DNA from 2 places in the Burkholderia sp. Ac-20353 genome. Region 1 is predicted to be linked to the other one. Evidence: riboswitches for the same ligand, from Rfam matches in the RefSeq annotation. Region 1 holds a riboswitch; the other holds the start of a gene.
The links. A riboswitch is a leader RNA that binds a small molecule or an ion and turns the genes downstream of it on or off. The one in region 1 is predicted to bind glycine.

Region 1 (10,210 bases):
ACCTTTATGCCGTTGGCCTTTGCCCCCTTCTCGAACTCGACTGCGAGGCCTTGTCCGTATGCTGTCGCGTCGTCTACGATCGCAACCGTTTTTATCTTGAGAACCTTGCTAGCGTAATCCGCCAATGACGGGCCCTGCCGGGCGTCAGTCGCAACCAGGCGATACGTAGTCTTGAAGCCCTGCTGAGTATATGCAGGGTTAGTGGCGGTCGGCGCGATCTGAACAATCCCGGCGTCACTGTAGATCTTCGATGCAGGAATCGTGGTACCAGAATTCAAGTGGCCAATCACGGCAACGATCTTCGCGTCGGTAAGCTTTTGCGCAACCTGAGTCGCCTGACGCGGGTCTCCAGCATCGTCCTCCGCGTCCAGTACAAGCTTGACCTTCTGACCTCGAATCAACAGGCCTGCTGCGTTGATTTGGTCAACGGCCAGTTGGGCACCGTTCTGCAAATCCTTGCCCTGATAGGCAGCCTGCCCTGTCAAAGGAGCCGCCACGCCAATCTTGACAGTATCGTCGGCATGCGCAATTCCAGCGCACACCGTGACCATTGCCCCAACAAATCCTACAGTCGCCAAGCTGCGACCAAGCTTCTCGCTCTTGCCCATTTTCACCACCTCACGAAATGTTGCGGTTTGACCAACAAGCAGTTACGCACTTCAATCGTCGATCCATGTATCGCATCCATCGGTTGCCGCAACGTTCTCACGTGCTTCCTCGACAATCCGGAGCGCCGCCTATTGAAATAACCGTGATCTACATACGACCCGCATCGTTCTGACGCGCGATCGAGTCTCCTCCTCTGGCCATCATTGAGATGCTTCCGGTTCGTCATCTCATATGCAAATCCTCCTTAAGGACAAACATCGAAGCGAAGCTCATTTGAATCTGACATCAGATAATTTTTCAGTACTACTTATTTGACCTTCCACACCAATCTCATCTCGACCAGCCTATAACTGTTCTCATTCTCTACAAGATCCAGATCACGCACGGCGCCAAACGGATATACATATGTACGCCATTTTCCTATCCCCCGATAGAACCTGGGTCATCCGAAGCGCAGACACGAGTCCGCTGGAATTGAGGCTCCGCAGTCTGCATTCGGTTGAGCGCCGCACCTTTCTCAGGACGTACAACCAACCGAATTATTGAGGGCGGGGGGCGCCTTGCTGTTCATCGCCCCTCCGGCCCGGGTGTTGTGGAATGCTTCGCCCACTGTCATCCGAGCGATGGTTTTCCCGCATCAGGTAGAAGCGCATTTCAAATGCGAAAGGAGACAATCGATGTCCTCGCTCGTGGTCGCGAATGACGTCACGAACCGGACCACATTCGGCCCCCATCGATCATGAATGAACTCGACCCCTTCCCGCAGTAGCGACTCGATGACCGAGGCTGGCAAACGGCAGAAGACAATGTTTGCACCACTGCCGCCCAAAATCTCGACGTCCATTTCTCTTAGACCGAGGCCCAGACGATGCGCCATGTCATTCGCGTTTCGAGCGTTACGCAGCCAGAGATCGTCCGCCAGGTAGGCATCCATCTGAGCCGACAGAAAGCGCATCTTCGAGAAGAGATGACCGCCTCTCTTGCGACGGCAAGCAACCTCCGGCGCGAGTGCCCGGTTGAACAAAACGATAGCTTCGGCAGCAAGAACGCCGTTCTTTGTCGCGCCGAACGACAAGGCATCTACGCCCGCTTTCCACGTCAGTTCTGCGGGCGAGCAGCCGAGCGAAACAAGCGCGTTAGCGAATCGCGAGCCGTCCATGTGAAACTTCAAATCTGACTCGCGACAGACCTGACCGAGCGCTCCGATTTCCTCTCGTGTGTATACGCTGCCCACTTCCGTTGCTTGCGTGATACTCAGGCAAGACGGCTTCATCGTGTGGATGTCGCCCGCTATGAAGCGGGCCGCTTCGCGAAATTTGGCTACTTCTATTTTGCCGAGAGGCCCATCAACGAGAGCAAGCTTTGCGCCATGGGTGTAAAACTCCGGGGCCCCACATTCGTCGGTATTGATGTGGCTTTCTGGATGACAAAACACCTTTCCCCACGGTGGTGTCATCGCGCTCAGACTTATCGCATTCGCGGCAGTGCCGGTCGACACCAAAAAGACGTCAACTTGTCGCTCGAAGATCTCGCTGAATCGACTCACGACACGAGCGGTATAGTCATCGCCTCCGTATGGATTCGCTTGCCCGGAGTTGCATGCAAGAATCGCGTCGATCACTTCTGGCGACGCACCTGCGACATTGTCACTCTTGAAGTTCAACGCCGGAGAACGCTTGGTAACTTTCATGTCAACTTCCTTACGTCGTTTCGTCATCGTGCCTGGTTGATGCTTCCAGTTTCCGAGGCCACCGCCCGTTTGATCAGATGGTCTGCTTTTTGGCCACAAACACCGCATCGAATGTGATCGCACGCAGACGGCGATTCAGGCGAACGAATTCGGCGATCGATCCAATTTTTCAGAGCCTGCGCCAAAGGTTCAGTCAAGGCGATGCGTTATGCGCGAACACCCGCCTGACGCAATTCAGTAATGCAAAGCGCCTGTTCATTAGCTCCGCGTCGAGCTCGGGCAAGTGTTCTTCGTGAGGAGAGGACATTTTCATCACGGCAAAACGACGACGCGCCCTGGTTTTGAACAGGATGCGTTGCCAGGCGGAAGCGTCCGTGATGGCGACGCCCATGCCTTCAGCACCGATTCTGGCGATTCCCGACATGACATGGTCCAGACAAATGTTGAGCACCGTCGACTATTGGAGTCGACACGGATGCCCCATCTGTCCATGTACCTGAGAGTTTCGCTCGCACACCGATGACGGTGACGGCTCCCCTTCGGTGGGCGCACGAAGCGCCACTCTCCAGATGTTCTCGCTGCACGGTCCTTTTGCCTGAGAGTTTCCGGGGCGGTTGCTCCGTCGGCGTCGTCGAGAAGGACGATCTCTCCCGTGCTGCATTTGAAAGAACGCCTCCAACATAACGGAGTCAAAATACGCTGACAAGGTCTCACAGCACAAATATTTCGAACCTCAATGCATATGGATTCCTTACTATTTGCAAGAAGCTGCATAGCTTTTCTCGTTCCCGGAAACTTTCCATTGCGATCCGACATCCAGCACTTGATGTTGAATTTCGATGTCAGTTGCGCGACAACTTTCCGGAGGCCGCGAGATTTCTTCTGGATTTTCTTTACGCAACAAAGCGAGGCTGCCGCGGCCTCGTACATACTGAGAACCGCGACAGCCTCGCAACTGGAGGCCATCACCAATGCGCCTTCGTCCGCCGATTGAGCATCGGAAGCCGAGACGCCGGATGAGCTCGCTATTGGAGCCGAGTTTTTCTCACCACACTGAAGATTCGCGGTCCAAATCATCTTTTCACGCACTAACGGAAAAGACGCTCTGAACACGGTATTTCAGGCGACCGTCAGCGCGTGGCGTACGCGCTCTCGATGCCCGGCGTGTGCGTTGGATAGTCGACGTAACCCTTCTCGGAGCCACCGTACCAGTCCGTCAGAGCAGGCATCGCGATCGGCGAGCCGGTTTTCACACGCTCCACCAAGTCCGGATTTGCGATGAATGCACGCCCGAACGCGACCAGATCGGTCACCCCATCTTCGACAAGCGCCTTTGCCGTGTCGACGCCGATGCCGCCGTTGACAATCAGGGACCCGGAGTATGCGGGGCGGACGATATCGAGAATCTTGGGCAGATCGGGGCGATCAAACCAACCGTTGGTGTCACCGATGTGCAGATAAGCGACGCCGAAATCCTCCAGCATCTGGGCGACGTACTTGTATGTCTTGGCCGGATCCGGATCCCGTACGTTGTTGTAGGCTGCGAAAGGTGAAATCCGAACCCCGATCCGATTCAGCGGAACGACTTCAGAAACCTGCTCGAGGATTTCACGCAGGAATCGAGCTCGATTTTCGACTGAGCCACCGTAGCGATCGTCGCGCTGGTTGATCGTCGGCGACAGGAATTGATGGGGAAGGTAGCCATTAGCCGCATGAATTTCGATACCGTCGAAACCGGCTTTCATGGCATTTTCGGCGCCACGCCGATACTCCTGCACGGCCGCCTGGACCTCTTCGAGCGTCATCGCACGCGACGGCGTCGCATGAATCTTCGTGTACACGCCGTTCTGCAACTGCCCCCACACATGCAATTCATGCAGATCGTCGTTCACACCCGACGGCGACACCGGCTCCTTGCCTTCGAGCAGGGCAAACGAGCTGGCGCGACCGGTGTGCCAGAGTTGAGCAACAATGCGTCCGCCAGCGTTGTGCAGAGCATCCACGACGCGTCGCCAGCCTTCAGTTTGCTCCTGCGTATAGAGACCCGGTGAAAACTCGAACGACTTCGAGTTCGGCGTGATGTTGATCGCTTCCGAAATGATCAGCCCGGCGCTGGCACGCTGGACATAGTATTGCGCCATCAGTTCGGTCGGCACGTGGTTCTCGTCTGCACGGCAACGCGTCAACGGAGCCATGACGACTCGGTTGGGAAGGTGGATTGCGCCGAGATCAAAAGGGTCAAAAAGCGAAGCCATTCAGGTTCTCCTTGATGAAGCCGGGTGAATCAGACAGGAACCTGAAGCAGGTTCAACATGCCGACACGGAATACAAGTGATCGAACGATAAATACAGGGGCGTAACAACGCTCTCAAAATTCGCATTCCCCTGTTATCTGATAGAGACTATATGCGCTGCCTTCAGGGAGTTAAAGCAGCAAACGACAAACTGATAATTAGCAATTTTGCTAATAAAGCCGCAACCGACTCGTCGGCCCGACCCGCGAGGCGGATCTTCGTGTTTAGGTCGACGACCCTGCGTCGCCGCGGTAATTTCCGATCATCCGGCTACCGAGGCGGCCAGCATTCGGCGCGGCATCGCGAAGAGACAACGGCACGGTCATATGTTCGGGGCCCCACGCGAAGTCGAAAGTACCTGGTCCAACCCAAGGGCTTGCAACCAGAGATAGATCTTCCGACCATCACGTAAATCACGCACGATATGCATGGACCATCCGCGTGGAGGATCTGCCTGGAACAAGCGTCCAGCCAAAGAATGTTCAAGCATCCAGTGTTTCCCGGCAGGATTCGAACACATCGGCTACCCAGGATATAAAGGCGGCCAACTTGGGGGCAAGGTTGCTGCGCTGTGGATACACGACCGAAATTGGCTTTTGCGGCACCGGATACTGCGGAAGCACCTCTACCAGTTCCCCGCGGCTCAACTCGTCAGCTACCGCAAAGCGCGCAGGCTGAACCATTCCGAAGCCAGCCTTCGCCAGCTCGATATACGTATCCGAATCATTGACTTGAATGCTGCTGGTCATCCGGATCGTGGTCGGCCCTGCCTCCGTTTGAAAGTCGAACGACGGTGGTCGAACGCCCTTGCCTGACGTGTAGTACACAACCTTGTGATCATTGAGGTCATCCAAGGTTTCAGGCGTACCGGCGCGTTCCAGGTAATTGGGAGAAGCCACCGTTACGCGCTGAAACACTCCGACCTGTCGTGCGATCATCGTCGAATCGCGCAACGCACCGACGCGGATAGCGCAATCGATGCCCTCCTCGATCAAGTCCACGATCCGATCCGCCGTACCGACGATCAGATCGACCTCAGGGTACCGGTCTCGAAATTCGGCGAGCTTAGGAACGATCAGATGCCTCGCGATCGATGTCTGCATGTCGATGCGCAATGTTCCTGTCGGCCTGGCAGTCCCCAAGCGATACACGGACTCACTTTCGTCGACGGCGCTCAGAATCTTGACAGCAGATTCGTAATAAAGCCGCCCCTCCTCGGTCAGATGGAGACGTCTCGTTGTTCGATTGATAAGCCGCACGCCAAGCCGCGCCTCAAGATCCTTGACAGCCCGGGTGACGACTGGCCTGGCAAGCTGCAACCTGTCAGCAGCTTTCGCAAATCCGTTGACGTCGATGACGTGAACGAAGATCTGCATTGCCTGAAATCGGTCCATCAACTACTCCATAGGCGCTTTGGCGCCGCGGCATCACAACGCTCGAACGGACGCATTTCGCACCCGACACCCGCCCCCCCGAGCATCCAACTTCAGAGCACCTGCGCTACCTGACTCATGAGCCGGCTCAACCGAGCGACGGGAAATTCGGCAGCACGAACTCCGAAAGCTCCTGCAGAATCTCCTTGAACGGACGTCGGGAAGGCTTCGGATTGAATGCAACATGATTGACGCCGGCGCGCTGAAGCGTATCGAGATAGCCAATCAATCCGTTTCTCCCGACTCTTATCCCGGCCGGGATCGAGGTCAGCGGAAAGTTCGGGTCGCCTTCCAGCTGCAAAAACAGTCCTTCGAAAAATGGCTTGAACACACCTTCGCCGCCGACTCGCGTAACAGCGTTGAACCAGGTCTCCGTGATCAAGGAGACACGCTCAAGACCCACGTTATAGAAGAACCAGCCATCCGCATTCTTGGCGATCCAATCGACATCCTGTCTGCTCCGCCCCGTCACGAACATCGGGATCTTCCTCGCAATCGGTTTCGGGATCGTATCGACGCGACCGTTCAACGTCCCGAAGCGCGCGAAGTCACCAACGGGAAAGTCTTGCTCGGCCGCAAGACGTAACAACTCGAAAGCCTCACGAAACCGATCGCCACGAGACTCGAATTCGCCGCCCAGCCCAAACGCCGGGTACTCAACCGATCTGTCGCCGGAAGCTACACCCAGCAGCAAGCGGCCATTGGTCATGCGGTCGATCGATGCTGCCTGTTTTGCCAGAAGCAGCGGATGCCTTAAGGTAATGACTGCACTGCCAGTCCCTAGTGCAATCCTTGACGTGTTTGCGGCCAAAAAGCCCAGGTACGTAAACGGATCAAAGATCTGCCCAACGTCCCCAAACAGCGGGTCGAACGTTGGGACATCTCGCGCCCAGAGGGCGGCAAATCCCAATTCATCCGCCAACCGGGTCATGTCCGCATGGTCCGTCATCGTCGGCATTGGGCTGTCCGGATATCCCTCTAACGGTAGGATGAACCCTATGGTGAGACGCCGAGGAGCGAATACACGGGAATAACCCGCCAATCCGGCAACCGCTTGCCCCCCCAAGCCCAGTGCTGCAACCACAATACACTCCACGAAGTAGTACGGTCGTAAAATTGCCTGCAGCATTGCCGCAGGACCAACACACCTGGAAAGCCTGGACTCGAAGCCGGGCATGCATCGTCAACTCGATTGAACAAAACTTCTGCCCGGGATCATTCGACCCCGAACAGAAACGATATCGACATCTCGTGAGCGTTGACGGTCACGCATGCCATTCGCGGCACCACCTGTCGATCAGTTGTTCACCATCAGCGCGCCAGATATCCACCGTCGATAGCCAACTCGGCGCCGTTCACATAGCTCGCCTCGTCACTCGCCAGGAACAACACGCCGTTAGCGACATCAATTGGCTTGCCAATTCGCTTCAATGGCGTAGCAGCGATGAGGGATGCGTTAAGGTCGGCATCCTGATGCTCCGTCATCGGTGTTTCGATCAGCCCGGGATGGACCGAGTTGGTGCGAATACCTTCCGGCCCATAGGTGACCGCTGCATTTTTAGTCATATTGCGAACCGCGCCCTTGGAAGCGTGATACGCATGCGCACCCTCGACAGACGTATTCCCCCAGATCGAAGAGAAATTGACGATCGAACCACTTTTCTGCTTGCGCATCGGCTTAAGAACAGCGCGCATCCCAAGGAAAACGCCGGTCTGGTTAACTGCGATCATCTTGTGCCAGGCGTCAAGGCTGCAACTGTCGATCGGCTCGTATGCCAGGATACCGGCATTGTTGATCAATATGTCGACCCGACCGTGCTTCTGAAGGGTTGCCTCGATAATATTCGCCCAGTCTTCCTCCTTGGTTACGTCGAGCCGATAGTGTTCAACGCCCTCGGCGTGTGGCTTCACAGGCTCAACGATATCGCCCGCGACAACAATCGCACCCTCGCGCGCAAACAAATGGGCGATCTCGGCACCCATGCCCTTCGATGCTCCCGACACGAGAGCCACCTTGCCTTTGAGCCGCATCATGTTCTCCTCCTAGTGATGTTTGTCCAGAAGCGTCAACCCAAATGGAGTCGAGCCAAGGACCACTATACATCACTCGATAAATAAGGCAACCTTTATTTATCGATCGACCATTAGCAGCCTACTGTTCGCGCAACGCAACCTTCATACTGTCGTTCAGTTCGCTTAGCAGCCGAACGCCAGCATCGACGACGACGCGATTTCAGCCTGGCAGCGAGGGGACATATCGGCTATACAGACGCCGCGCGATCCGTGCCAGCCCGCACCTGTGTCGCCCGATTCGCGCGGCAGAGAAATGTGCGGCCTCCGCCTCTCCCCCGGAGCCGGCGACGTTGCTATTTGTCGGGGGATAGATAACAATGACTGGTGATCAGGAGCCCCACTATGCTGAAACCCAAGCGTGCCAAAAACGTCGCGTCCACAGAGACGGATTCGGCTGACCGCGTGGAAACCACGTCCGGACGACGCTTGGCTCCTGAGGAGCGGGAGCAGCAAATTGTCGCCAAGGCAATCGAGCATTTTGCGACACACGGCTTTTCCGGCAGCACGCGCGAATTAGCCCGCGAGATCGGCGTCACGCAGCCCCTGCTATATCGCTATTTCCCAAGCAAGGACGCGCTAATCGATCGCGTGTACAGCGAGATCTACAAGTGGGATCCGACTTGGGAGAAGCAGATATCGGACCGCTCCATCCCCCTGCAAGAACGGCTCTCGGCTTTTTACCAATCGTACGCGGACACGATTCTCCAGCGCGAATGGATTCGGACCTTCATCTTCGCCGGTCTCAGCCGCGAAGGCATCAATACGAAGTACCTCGGCAAGCTTCGCGAACGAGTCTTTCTGCCCGTCTTGCGCGAACTGCGCGCGGCATACGACATTCCTGCCCCCACGAATAAAGCCCAGCTCGAAGCAGAAATCGAGCTCGTCTGGAACTTGCACGCCAGTATTTTCTATATCGGGGTCCGAAAGTGGGTGTATGGCTTATCAGTTCCCGAGGATCTGGACGCACTGGTCAATCGTCAAGTCGACGTATTTCTGAACGGTACCCCCGCAACGATGAAAAAGATGCGCGAGACACCTCGAGCGACGCGTCGTAAGTCTGCCTGATCCATCCCCCCGATCTGGAAACCAGTGACGGGTAAACACTGATTCATTTCGCTGCACATCGGTCAGTCGCCGGCCTATAATTTATCGACCGATTAGTTATCGATCGATAAATTGAGGAGAAGGCGATGGCGATCACCAAACTCGCGCACTACTCGATCCGTACGACGGATCTCGAAAAGTCGCGTCAGTTCTATACCAGGGTCCTTGGCTTCCGCGAAGGATACCGCCCCCCGTTCAATTTCCCGGGCATCTGGCTTTACAACGGCCCCGACGAGTCCGAATTCGGCGTTGTCCACATCATCGGTGTCGATCCGAACGACGCCAGCGGACTCGTCGAGTACCTCGGTGACAAGACGTTGCCGCAGACCGGGACGGGGACCGTTGATCACATCGCGTTTCTCGCGACTGGGCTCGCAGACTTTTGGGCCAAATTGCGCAACGCGGGCTACGAGTGGCGAGACCGTACGGTCCCGAGCCTCGACCTGCATCAGGTGTTTGTCGAGGACCCTTCCGGCGTAACGATCGAAGTGAACTTTCCCGCACATGAAGCACTTGCGCTCAAGCAAACGCCGTTGGCTGAAGCGGCGGACAAGTAAGGAGATGGCGAAAATGCAAGTCAATCAAACGGATCGCCGCAAAGCTGTCATCGTCGGCGGGTCGCTGGGCGGTCTCTTCGCTGCCAATTTGCTGCTCCGCAGTGGTTGGGATGTCACTGTCCTGGAACGTGTGCCCGATGAACTCGCCGGACGTGGCGCCGGTATCGTGACGCATCCGGAACTGTTCGAAGCGCTGGAGGCCGCCGGCGTCGAAGTGAACGAGGACATCGGAGTCACGGTGCACAGCCGAATTACCTTGAACTCGGATGGAAGCGTTGCCGGATCCTGTCCGCTGACGCAGACCCTGACTGCATGGAGCAAGATGTTCCACGTGCTCCGTTCTGCGCTGCCCGACGCCTGCTACCGCTCGGGCGCGATCGTGGAGAACGTATCCAGCTTTGCGGACCACGCTGAAGTAACGCTGTCCGACGGCACTAAGCTGCAGGCCGA
Region 2 (9,180 bases), on a different contig from region 1:
GAATGCGCGCAGCCGCGTGTTCGCGCCGTTCCACAACCGCCGCTGGGACGGCGATTTCCTCACCGTGCGCCGCGTGGTCGACTCCGGCGAGCTCGGCCGCATCACCTACGTCGAGTCGCACTTCGACCGCTTCCGGCCGCAACTGCGCACCCGCTGGCGCGAGGAAGCCGCGCGCGGCGGCGGCCTGCTGCTCGATCTCGGCCCGCACCTGATCGACCAGGCGCTCGCGCTGTTCGGTCTCCCGGAAACGGTGAACGCGACGGTCAAGGTCCGCCGCGACAACGGTTCGGCGCCCGATTTCGTGCATCTGCAGCTCGGCTACCCGGACAAGGACGTCGCGCTGCATGCGAGCGCACTGTCGGCGATCGAGCCGCCGCGCTTTACGCTGCACGGCACCCGCGGCAGCTACCAGAAGTTCGGGCTCGACACGCAGGAAGACCAGCTGAAGGCGGGCCTCACGCCCGACCACGTCGAATTCGGCGGCGGCAATCCGCCCGGCGTGCTGCGCGTGCTCGACGGCGACGTCGAGACCGAGCGGCCGGTGCCGACGCTCGACGGCCAGTACGCGGAGTTCTACCGCGCGCTCGCCGCGTCGATCCATGACGGCGCGCCGTTCCCGGTCACCCCGCAGGACGCGGTCGACGTGATGACGATCATCGAGCTCGCCGCGCAAAGCGAGCACGAAGGCCGCCGCCTGCCGTTCGTGCGCAAGACGATCTGAGCCGGCCTGCCCCGCTCGATGCCGTCAGAACAATCCGTTACAAATGGCGCGGGAACGAAAGTCAGCGATACCCGTGTCTGACGCGTTTTTCAAAAAAGTCGATCCGACACCAAACCGCAGGAGAATGTGATGCAACGGTTGATTCGCGCAGCAGTGTGCTGCGCCCTGGTTTCCTCGCTCGCGGCGTGTATCGTCGCGCCGCCGCAGCAAGCTCGTCCGGCGCCGCCGCGCCCCGCACCCGCGCCGCAAGTGAATCCGCAAGTCGTCGGCTACGAGCGCATGCAGCAGATCCAGGGCCGGATCGACAACCTGCACCGCCGGGTCGACGCGCGCGTCAACGGCGGCTACTACCCGCCGCCGTATGGCGCGCAGCTCCATCACCGCCTCGACGTGATCCGCCAGGAATCGAACGACATGGGCGCGCAGCACGGCGGCGGCCTGTCGGGCGACGAGCAGCGCGTGCTGAACCAGGAACTCGACACCGCGGCACGCGCGATCGGCGAGTGACACCGGCGCGAGCCGGGAAAACGGCGGCGGCGCGCAGCCGCCGCTTGTATTGCGCTTGTACCGAAGCGACATTGATTTGCCCAAATTGACAAGGCTTCCGGGCTCGCGTACAGTCGCCCGCACGCGTCGGGAGAGCGCGTGACGGCGTTGCAGCAACGCTGGTCGCGCCGCCGAAGGGGCACACCCGCAAACTCTCAGGCAAAAGGACCGGCCGCGTCGAAGCATCCCGCCTGCGCACGTCGCAGGCCGTGATCTTCGCACTCTGGAGAGCGGCAGTAGCCCGTTGCGCGAATGCAGCGCGGGCAGGCTGCCCACCGAAGGGGCGCGCGTTCGCAGGGCCTGGCCCGCGGCGCAATCTCTCAGGTATCGAGGACAGAGGGGCATATACATGACCGCCCGCAGGCTCATTGCCGCGGCGGTCGGCACATCGCCGTATTGTCCCGCGCGCAAGCGCCTTGCCTAAGGCCTCGATGACTGCACTCAAACATACCCCGCTCAACGCCGCACACCGTGCGCTCAACGCCCGCATGGTCGATTTCGGCGGCTGGGACATGCCCGTCAACTACGGCTCGCAAATCGAAGAACACCAGGCCGTGCGCACCGACGCCGGCATGTTCGACGTGTCGCACATGTGCGTCGTCGATTTCACCGGCAGCCGCGTGCGCGCGTTCTTCGAGCACGCGATCGCGAACAACGTCGGCAAGCTCAAGACGCCCGGCAAGGCACTCTACTCGTGCCTGCTCAATCCGCAGGGCGGCGTCATCGACGACCTGATCGTCTATTACTTCACCGAGGATTTCTTCCGTGTCGTCGTCAACGCCGGCACCGCGGAGAAGGACATCGCGTGGTTCAACCAGCTCAACGAACAGGACGGCTACGGCGTCACGATCACGCCGCGCCGCGATTTCGCGATCGTCGCGGTGCAGGGCCCGAATGCCCGTGAAAAAGCCTGGACGACGATTCCCTCCGCGCGCGCCGCGACGAGCGAGCTGAAGCCGTTCAATGCCGCGCAGGTCGCGGGCACGCCGTTCGGCGATCTGACCGTCGCACGCACCGGCTACACCGGCGAAGACGGTTTCGAAGTGATCGTCCCGGCCGCGCATGTCGAAGCGCTGTGGAACGCACTGCAGCAAAACGGCGTGCGCCCGTGCGGGCTCGGCGCGCGCGACACGCTGCGCCTCGAGGCCGGCATGAACCTGTACGGCCAGGACATGGACGACACCGTGTCGCCGCTCGACGCGGGCCTCGCGTGGACGGTCGACCTGGCGACGCCGCGCGCGTTCATCGGCCGCGACGTGCTCGAGCGCGACGGCTCGCGCGCCGCGTTCGTCGGCCTGATCCTGCAGAAGGAAAACGGCAAGGCGGGCGGCGTGCTGCGCGCACACCAGAAGGTCGTCACGCCGCACGGCGACGGCGAGATCACGAGCGGCACCTTCTCCCCGTCGATGCAGGAATCGATCGCGTTCGCGCGCGTGCCGGCGGCCGTGCAGATCGGCGACATCGTGCAAGTGCAGATTCGCGACAAGCAACTTCCGGCGCGCGTGGTAAAACTGCCGTTCGTGCGCAACGGCAAGGTCCTCGCTGCGTAACGTGCCTGGGGCCGGGCGGCATGGCGCCCGGCGAACCACACCCGGCGCACCGCCACGGTGCGCCAGAACGAAGAATCACACCCTTTCTATTCAGGAGCATCCGATGAGCAACGTCCCGGCCGATCTGAAGTACACCGACGAACATGAGTGGATCCGCGCCGAAGCCGACGGCACGGTGGCGATCGGCATCACCGATCACGCGCAGAGCACGCTCGGCGACATCGTCTTCCTCGAACTGCCGAAGGTCGGCTCGCAGGTGAAGGCAGGCGACGCCATCGGCGTCGTCGAATCGGTGAAAGCCGCGTCGGACATCTACTCGCCGGTGACCGGCGAAGTGGTCGCGATCAACACGGACGCGGCCGATGCGCCGGAAGACGTGAACGGCGACGCGTACGGCACGTGGCTGTTCAAGATCAAGCTCGCGGCCGGCGCATCGACCGACAGCCTGCTCGACGCAGCCGCTTACGAAAAGCTGGTCGGCTAAGCCAACCCTTTACAAATCGCGCGGCGCGCCGGCCCGGCAGCACGGGCCCAGCCCCGCGTGAGGCCCGAGTCAGTGTTGAAGCGCTGGCTCGGGTCGACCGCACAGCATGAGATCAGAGCAAGCGCTGAAGCGCTAACCCTGGTCGACCCAGGACCACCATGAAGCTCGAACACCCGGACCGCCTGATGAACCGCACGCCCCTCTCGCTCGCCGCGCTCGAAACGCACGACGCGTTCGCTGAACGCCATATCGGCCCCGACGCCGCCAGCCAGCAGGCGATGCTCGACACGCTCGGCTTCGCGTCGCGCGCCGCGCTGATCGACGCCGTGATTCCCGCATCGATCCGCCGCGCGGAAACGCTGCCGCTCGGCCCGTTCGCGCAACCGAAGAGCGAAGCCGAAGCGCTCGCCGCGCTGCGCGAGCTCGCGGACAAGAACCAGGTGTTCCGCTCGTACATCGGCCAGGGCTACTACGACTCGCACACCCCGGCAGTGATCCTGCGTAACGTGCTCGAAAACCCGGCGTGGTACACGGCCTATACGCCGTACCAGCCTGAAATTTCCCAGGGCCGCCTCGAGGCGCTCCTGAACTTCCAGCAGATGGTCGCCGACCTGACGGGCCTCGCGATCTCGAACGCGTCGCTGCTCGACGAGGCGACTGCCGCGGCCGAGGCGATGACGCTGCTGCAGCGCGTCGGCAAGCCGAAGACGAACATCTTCTACGTCGCCGACGACGTGCTGCCGCAGACGCTCGAAGTGATCCGCACCCGCGCGCTGCCGGTCGGCATCGAGGTCAAGACGGGCCCCGCCGCCGACGCCGCGCAGTCGAACGCGTTCGGCGTGCTGCTGCAATACCCGGGCGTGAACGGCGACGTGCGCGACTACCGCGCGCTCACCGAAGCGATCCACGCCGCCGGCGGCCACGTGGTCGTCGCGGCCGACATCCTCGCGCTGACCGTGCTGACGCCGCCCGGCGAATGGGGCGCGGACGTCGCGGTCGGCAACACGCAGCGCTTCGGCGTGCCGATGGGCTTCGGCGGCCCGCACGCCGCCTACATGGCCGTGCGCGACGAATTCAAGCGCCAGATGCCGGGCCGCCTCGTCGGCGTGACCGTCGACGCGCAGGGCAAGCCCGCGCTGCGCCTCGCGCTGCAAACACGCGAACAGCACATCCGCCGCGAGAAGGCGACGTCGAACGTGTGTACCGCGCAGGCGCTGCTCGCGATCATGGCGAGCATGTACGCGGTCTATCACGGCCCGCACGGCCTGAAGACGATCGCGCTGCGCGTGAACCGCATCGCGGCGCTCGTCGCGGCCGGCGTGAAGCAGCTCGGCTTCGCGACCGTCAACGACACGTTCTTCGACACGCTGACGATCGATACCGGCGCGCGCACCGCGCAAGTCCACGAATTTGCCCAAGCGAAGCGCATCAACCTGCGCCGCGTGAGCGCCACGCAGGTCGGCGTGTCGGTCGACGAGACGACGACCCGCGGCGACCTCGCCGCCCTGCTCGCTGTGTTCGCGCAGGCCGCCGGCGGCACCGCGCCGGATGTCGACGCACTGGACGCAGGCCTCGCCGGCGTCGCCGCGCTGCCGGCCGGCCTCGAACGGACGAGCGCGTACCTGACGCACCACGTGTTCAACCGCCACCATTCGGAAACGGAAATGCTGCGCTACCTGCGCAGCCTGTCGGACAAGGATCTCGCGCTCGACCGCTCGATGATCCCGCTCGGCTCGTGCACGATGAAGCTGAACGCGACGTCGGAAATGCTGCCCGTCACGTGGCCCGAATTCGGCCGGATCCACCCGTTCGCGCCGGCCGAGCAGACGGTCGGCTACCGCGAGATGATCGACCAGCTCGAGCAGATGCTCGTCGCGGCAACCGGCTACGCAGCCGTGTCGCTGCAGCCGAACGCGGGCTCGCAGGGCGAGTACGCGGGCCTCTTGATCATCCACGCATACCACGCATCGCGCGGCGAAAGCCACCGCGACGTGTGCCTGATCCCGGCATCCGCGCACGGCACGAACCCGGCATCGGCACACATGGCCGGCATGAAGGTCGTCGTCGTCGCGTGCGACGCGCAGGGCAACGTCGACATCGCCGACCTGAAGGCGAAGGCCGACGAGCATGCGAACGACCTCGCGGCGATCATGATCACGTATCCGTCGACGCACGGCGTGTTCGAGCAGAACGTGCGCGAGATCTGCGAGATCGTGCATGCGCACGGCGGCCAGGTGTATGTCGACGGCGCGAACATGAACGCGATGGTCGGCCTGACCGCGCCCGGCCAGTTCGGCGGCGACGTGTCCCACCTGAACCTGCACAAGACCTTCTGCATCCCGCACGGCGGCGGCGGCCCGGGCGTCGGCCCGGTCGCGGTCGGCGCGCACCTCGCGAAGTTCCTGCCGAACCAGCGCTCGACCGGCTACACGCGCGGCGAGGAAGGCATCGGCTCGGTGTCGGCCGCGCCGTACGGCTCGGCATCGATCCTGCCGATCTCGTGGATGTACATCGCGATGATGGGCGCGAAGAACCTGACCGCCGCGACGGAAACCGCGATCCTCAATGCGAACTACATCGCGAAGCGCCTCGCGCCGCACTACCCGGTGCTGTATTCGGGCCCGGGCGGGCTGGTCGCGCACGAGTGCATTCTCGACCTGCGTCCGATCAAGGATTCGAGCGGCATCAGCGTCGACGACGTCGCGAAGCGTCTGATGGACTACGGCTTCCACGCGCCGACGATGAGCTTCCCGGTGCCGGGCACGCTGATGGTCGAGCCGACCGAATCGGAATCGCAGGAAGAGCTCGACCGCTTCATCGCCGCGATGATCGCGATCCGCGACGAAATCCGCGCGGTCGAGGAAGGCCGCGCCGACCGCGAGGACAACCCGCTGCGTCACGCACCGCACACGGCGGCCGTGGTCACCGCGAACGAATGGCCGCACGCGTACTCGCGCGAGCAGGCTGCGTACCCGGTCGCATCGCTCGGCACGAACAAGTACTGGCCGCCCGTCGGCCGCGCGGACAACGCCTATGGCGACCGCAACCTGTTCTGCTCGTGCGTGCCGATGTCGGAATACGCGTAACGCAGGCCGAGCCGGAGCCGCCCGATGGTGCACCGCACCGCACGCAACCCGCGTTGCGTGCGGTTTTTGCATGCGTCGGGTGAACCGGCTCACGTTCGTCCGTCAATCCGGCTAACATCACACGCGATCCAGCCAATGAAGGAGTTCTGCATGGTGCGTACGATGTTTCCGGGACGCGAATCATGGCCCATGCGGCGGCGCACACGCGCCCGCGCGTTCGTGCCGACGCTCGTCGCGTCGCTGTCGATCGCCGCTGCCGGTCTCGGCACGGCGGGCACGGCGCGCGCCGCGATGAATTTTTGCGCGGCGCCCGCGCTGCAGTCGAGCGAGACGACCCAGGCCGAGCCGGGCATACAGGCGCTGATCCGTGGCGTCGACGCGCATCTCGGCGAGCAGCCGAAGGCGCTGCCGCGCGTGCACACCGAAGGCACGCTGCCGCACGAAGGCATCTACGACCAGAGCGTCGCCGCGATGAAGGACATGGACCTGATGCGCGACGCGGCGCTCGCGTGGCGCGTGACCAACGATCCGCGCTACCTGCAGTTCGTCGACCGCTTCCTGTCCGCGTGGGTCGTGACCTACCAGCCGGGCTTCAACCCGATCGACGAGACCCGTTTCGACAGCCTGATCCTGGCCTACGACATGACCGCGAGCGCGCTGCCGGTGAAGACCCGCAACGCCGCGTCGGCGTTCATCGCGAAGCTCGGCGCCGGCTACGTCGCGCAGATCGACGCGCAGAAGCGCCCGCTCGCGGGCACCTGGCGCAACAACTGGCAGAGCCACCGGATCAAGCTGATCGCGCTGTCCGCGTTCACGCTCGGCGATCGCAAGATGATGAACGCCGCGCAGCGCCTGTTCGTCGAGCATCTCGCCGACAACATCGCCGCGGACGGCACGACCTACGATTTCACGGAGCGCGATGCGCTGCACTACGCGGTGTACGACCTGCAGCCGCTCGTGACCGCCGCGCTCGCCGCGCGCCGCTTCAACCGCAACTGGCTGCGCGAAAAGGGCTCGAACGGTGCGACGCTCGCAGCCGCGCTCGACTGGCTCGCGCCGTATGCGCGCGGCGAGAAAACGCATGAGGAATTCGTGCATTCGCCGGTCGCGTTCGACGCGAAGCGGCGCGAAGCCGGCATTCCGGGCTACACGGGGCAGTGGGACCCGAAAAACGCCACCGAACTCTTTCATCTGGCCGCGCGGCTCGACGGGCGCTACGCCCGCGTCGCGCAGCAGCTTTCCCCGACGCCGCCCGCATGGCTAGCCGCGTGCTTGCCGCTGCAGGCGCGCTAGAATTTCTACAGTAAGGCAGGAATCAAAATGGCAGTCAGCGTGTTTGACCTCTTCAAGATCGGCATCGGCCCGTCCAGTTCGCACACGGTCGGCCCGATGCGCGCCGCGCTGATGTTCGTCCAGGGCCTCGAGCGCGACGGGCAGCTCGACGCGACCGCGAACGTGAAAGTCGAGCTGTATGGCTCGCTCGGCGCGACCGGCAAGGGCCACGGCACCGACCGCGGCGTGATGCTCGGCCTGCTTGGCGACGCACCCGACACCGTCGATCCCGAAACGATCGCCGCCCGCCTCGAAGCCGTGCGCACGTCGAAGACGCTCGCGCTGCTCGGCAAGCATCCGGTTCCGTTCGTCCTCAAGGAGCACATCGCGTTCTACCGCCAGGCACTGCCCGAGCATCCGAACGGGATGAAGCTGCGCGCGACCGACGCGAGCGGCGCGGTGCTGGTCGAGCGCACCTACCTGTCGGTCGGCGGCGGCTTCGTCGTGACGGCCGGCGCGCCGAACACGAAGGTGCTGAGCGCGGCCGAACAGATGACCCATCCGTTCACCAACGCGGCGGAACTGCTCGCGCTGACCGAAAAGACCGGCAAGTCGATCGCGCAGCTGATGTGGGAAAACGAGCGCGCGTGGCACACCGAGGAAGAGACGCGCGACGGCCTGCTGAAGATCTGGAGCGTGATGCAGTCGTGCGTGTCGCGCGGCTGCGGGATCGGCAACCCGGACGCCGACGGCAACCTGCCCGGCCCGTTCCAGGTCAAGCGCCGCGCGCCGCAGTTGTACCGCACGCTGACGGGCAGCCCGGAGCGCGCGCTGCAGGATCCGCTGTCGATGATCGACTGGATCAACCTGTACGCGATCGCGGTCAACGAGGAAAACGCGGCCGGCGGGCGCGTCGTCACCGCGCCGACCAACGGTGCAGCCGGCATCATCCCGGCCGTGCTGCATTACTACACGCGCTTCACGCCGGGCGCGAACGAACAGGGCGTGATCGACTTCCTGCTGACGGCCGCCGCAATCGGCATCCTGTACAAGCTCAACGCGTCGATCTCCGGCGCGGAAGTCGGCTGCCAGGGTGAAGTCGGGGTCGCGTGCTCGATGGCGGCGGGCGCGCTCGCCGCGGTGCTCGGCGGCACGCCGCGCCAGGTCGAGAACGCGGCCGAGATCGGCATGGAGCACAACCTCGGACTCACCTGCGACCCGGTCGGCGGGATGGTGCAGATCCCGTGCATCGAGCGCAACGCGATGGCATCGGTGAAGGCCGTCAACGCGGCGCGCATGGCGCTGCGCGGCGACGGCACGCACTACGTGTCGCTCGACTCGGTGATCAAGACGATGCGCGAAACCGGCGCGGACATGAAGACGAAGTACAAGGAAACGTCGCGCGGCGGGCTGGCGGTGAATATCGTCGAGTGCTGAGCGGAGCGCGTGACGGCCACTGCCGTCGAGCGTGCAGCACGCGGAGAATCTCGACGATGCGCTCCGCGTCGGGAATGGGCGGGC

Region 2: linked by a shared signal. The riboswitch ahead of gcvT (glycine cleavage system aminomethyltransferase GcvT) and the one ahead of G3N94_RS05830 (hypothetical protein) in region 1 are both predicted to bind glycine.

Annotation. Positions count from the first base shown of each region.
Region 1 is NZ_JAAGPL010000012.1:39,594-49,803, forward strand. Features, by position in the region: gene G3N94_RS05820 (branched-chain amino acid ABC transporter substrate-binding protein) at 1-551, opposite strand, end outside; gene G3N94_RS05825 (low specificity L-threonine aldolase) at 1,247-2,299, opposite strand; gene G3N94_RS05830 (hypothetical protein) at 2,493-2,723, opposite strand; glycine riboswitch at 2,873-2,962, opposite strand; gene G3N94_RS05835 (alkene reductase) at 3,430-4,554, opposite strand; gene G3N94_RS05840 (LysR family transcriptional regulator) at 5,076-5,987, opposite strand; gene G3N94_RS05845 (LLM class oxidoreductase) at 6,115-7,122, opposite strand; gene G3N94_RS05850 (glucose 1-dehydrogenase) at 7,338-8,060, opposite strand; gene G3N94_RS05855 (TetR/AcrR family transcriptional regulator) at 8,442-9,164, shown strand; gene G3N94_RS05860 (VOC family protein) at 9,290-9,760, shown strand; gene G3N94_RS05865 (FAD binding domain-containing protein) at 9,774-10,210, shown strand, end outside.
Region 2 is NZ_JAAGPL010000172.1:1,028-10,207, forward strand. Features, by position in the region: gene G3N94_RS31690 (oxidoreductase) at 1-721, shown strand, start outside; gene G3N94_RS31695 (hypothetical protein) at 851-1,228, shown strand; glycine riboswitch at 1,346-1,449, shown strand; glycine riboswitch at 1,481-1,614, shown strand; gene gcvT (glycine cleavage system aminomethyltransferase GcvT) at 1,699-2,817, shown strand; gene gcvH (glycine cleavage system protein GcvH) at 2,921-3,301, shown strand; gene gcvP (aminomethyl-transferring glycine dehydrogenase) at 3,460-6,387, shown strand; gene G3N94_RS31715 (alginate lyase family protein) at 6,538-7,680, shown strand; gene G3N94_RS31720 (L-serine ammonia-lyase) at 7,708-9,096, shown strand; partial or broken gene G3N94_RS43300 (hypothetical protein) at 9,158-9,180, opposite strand, start outside.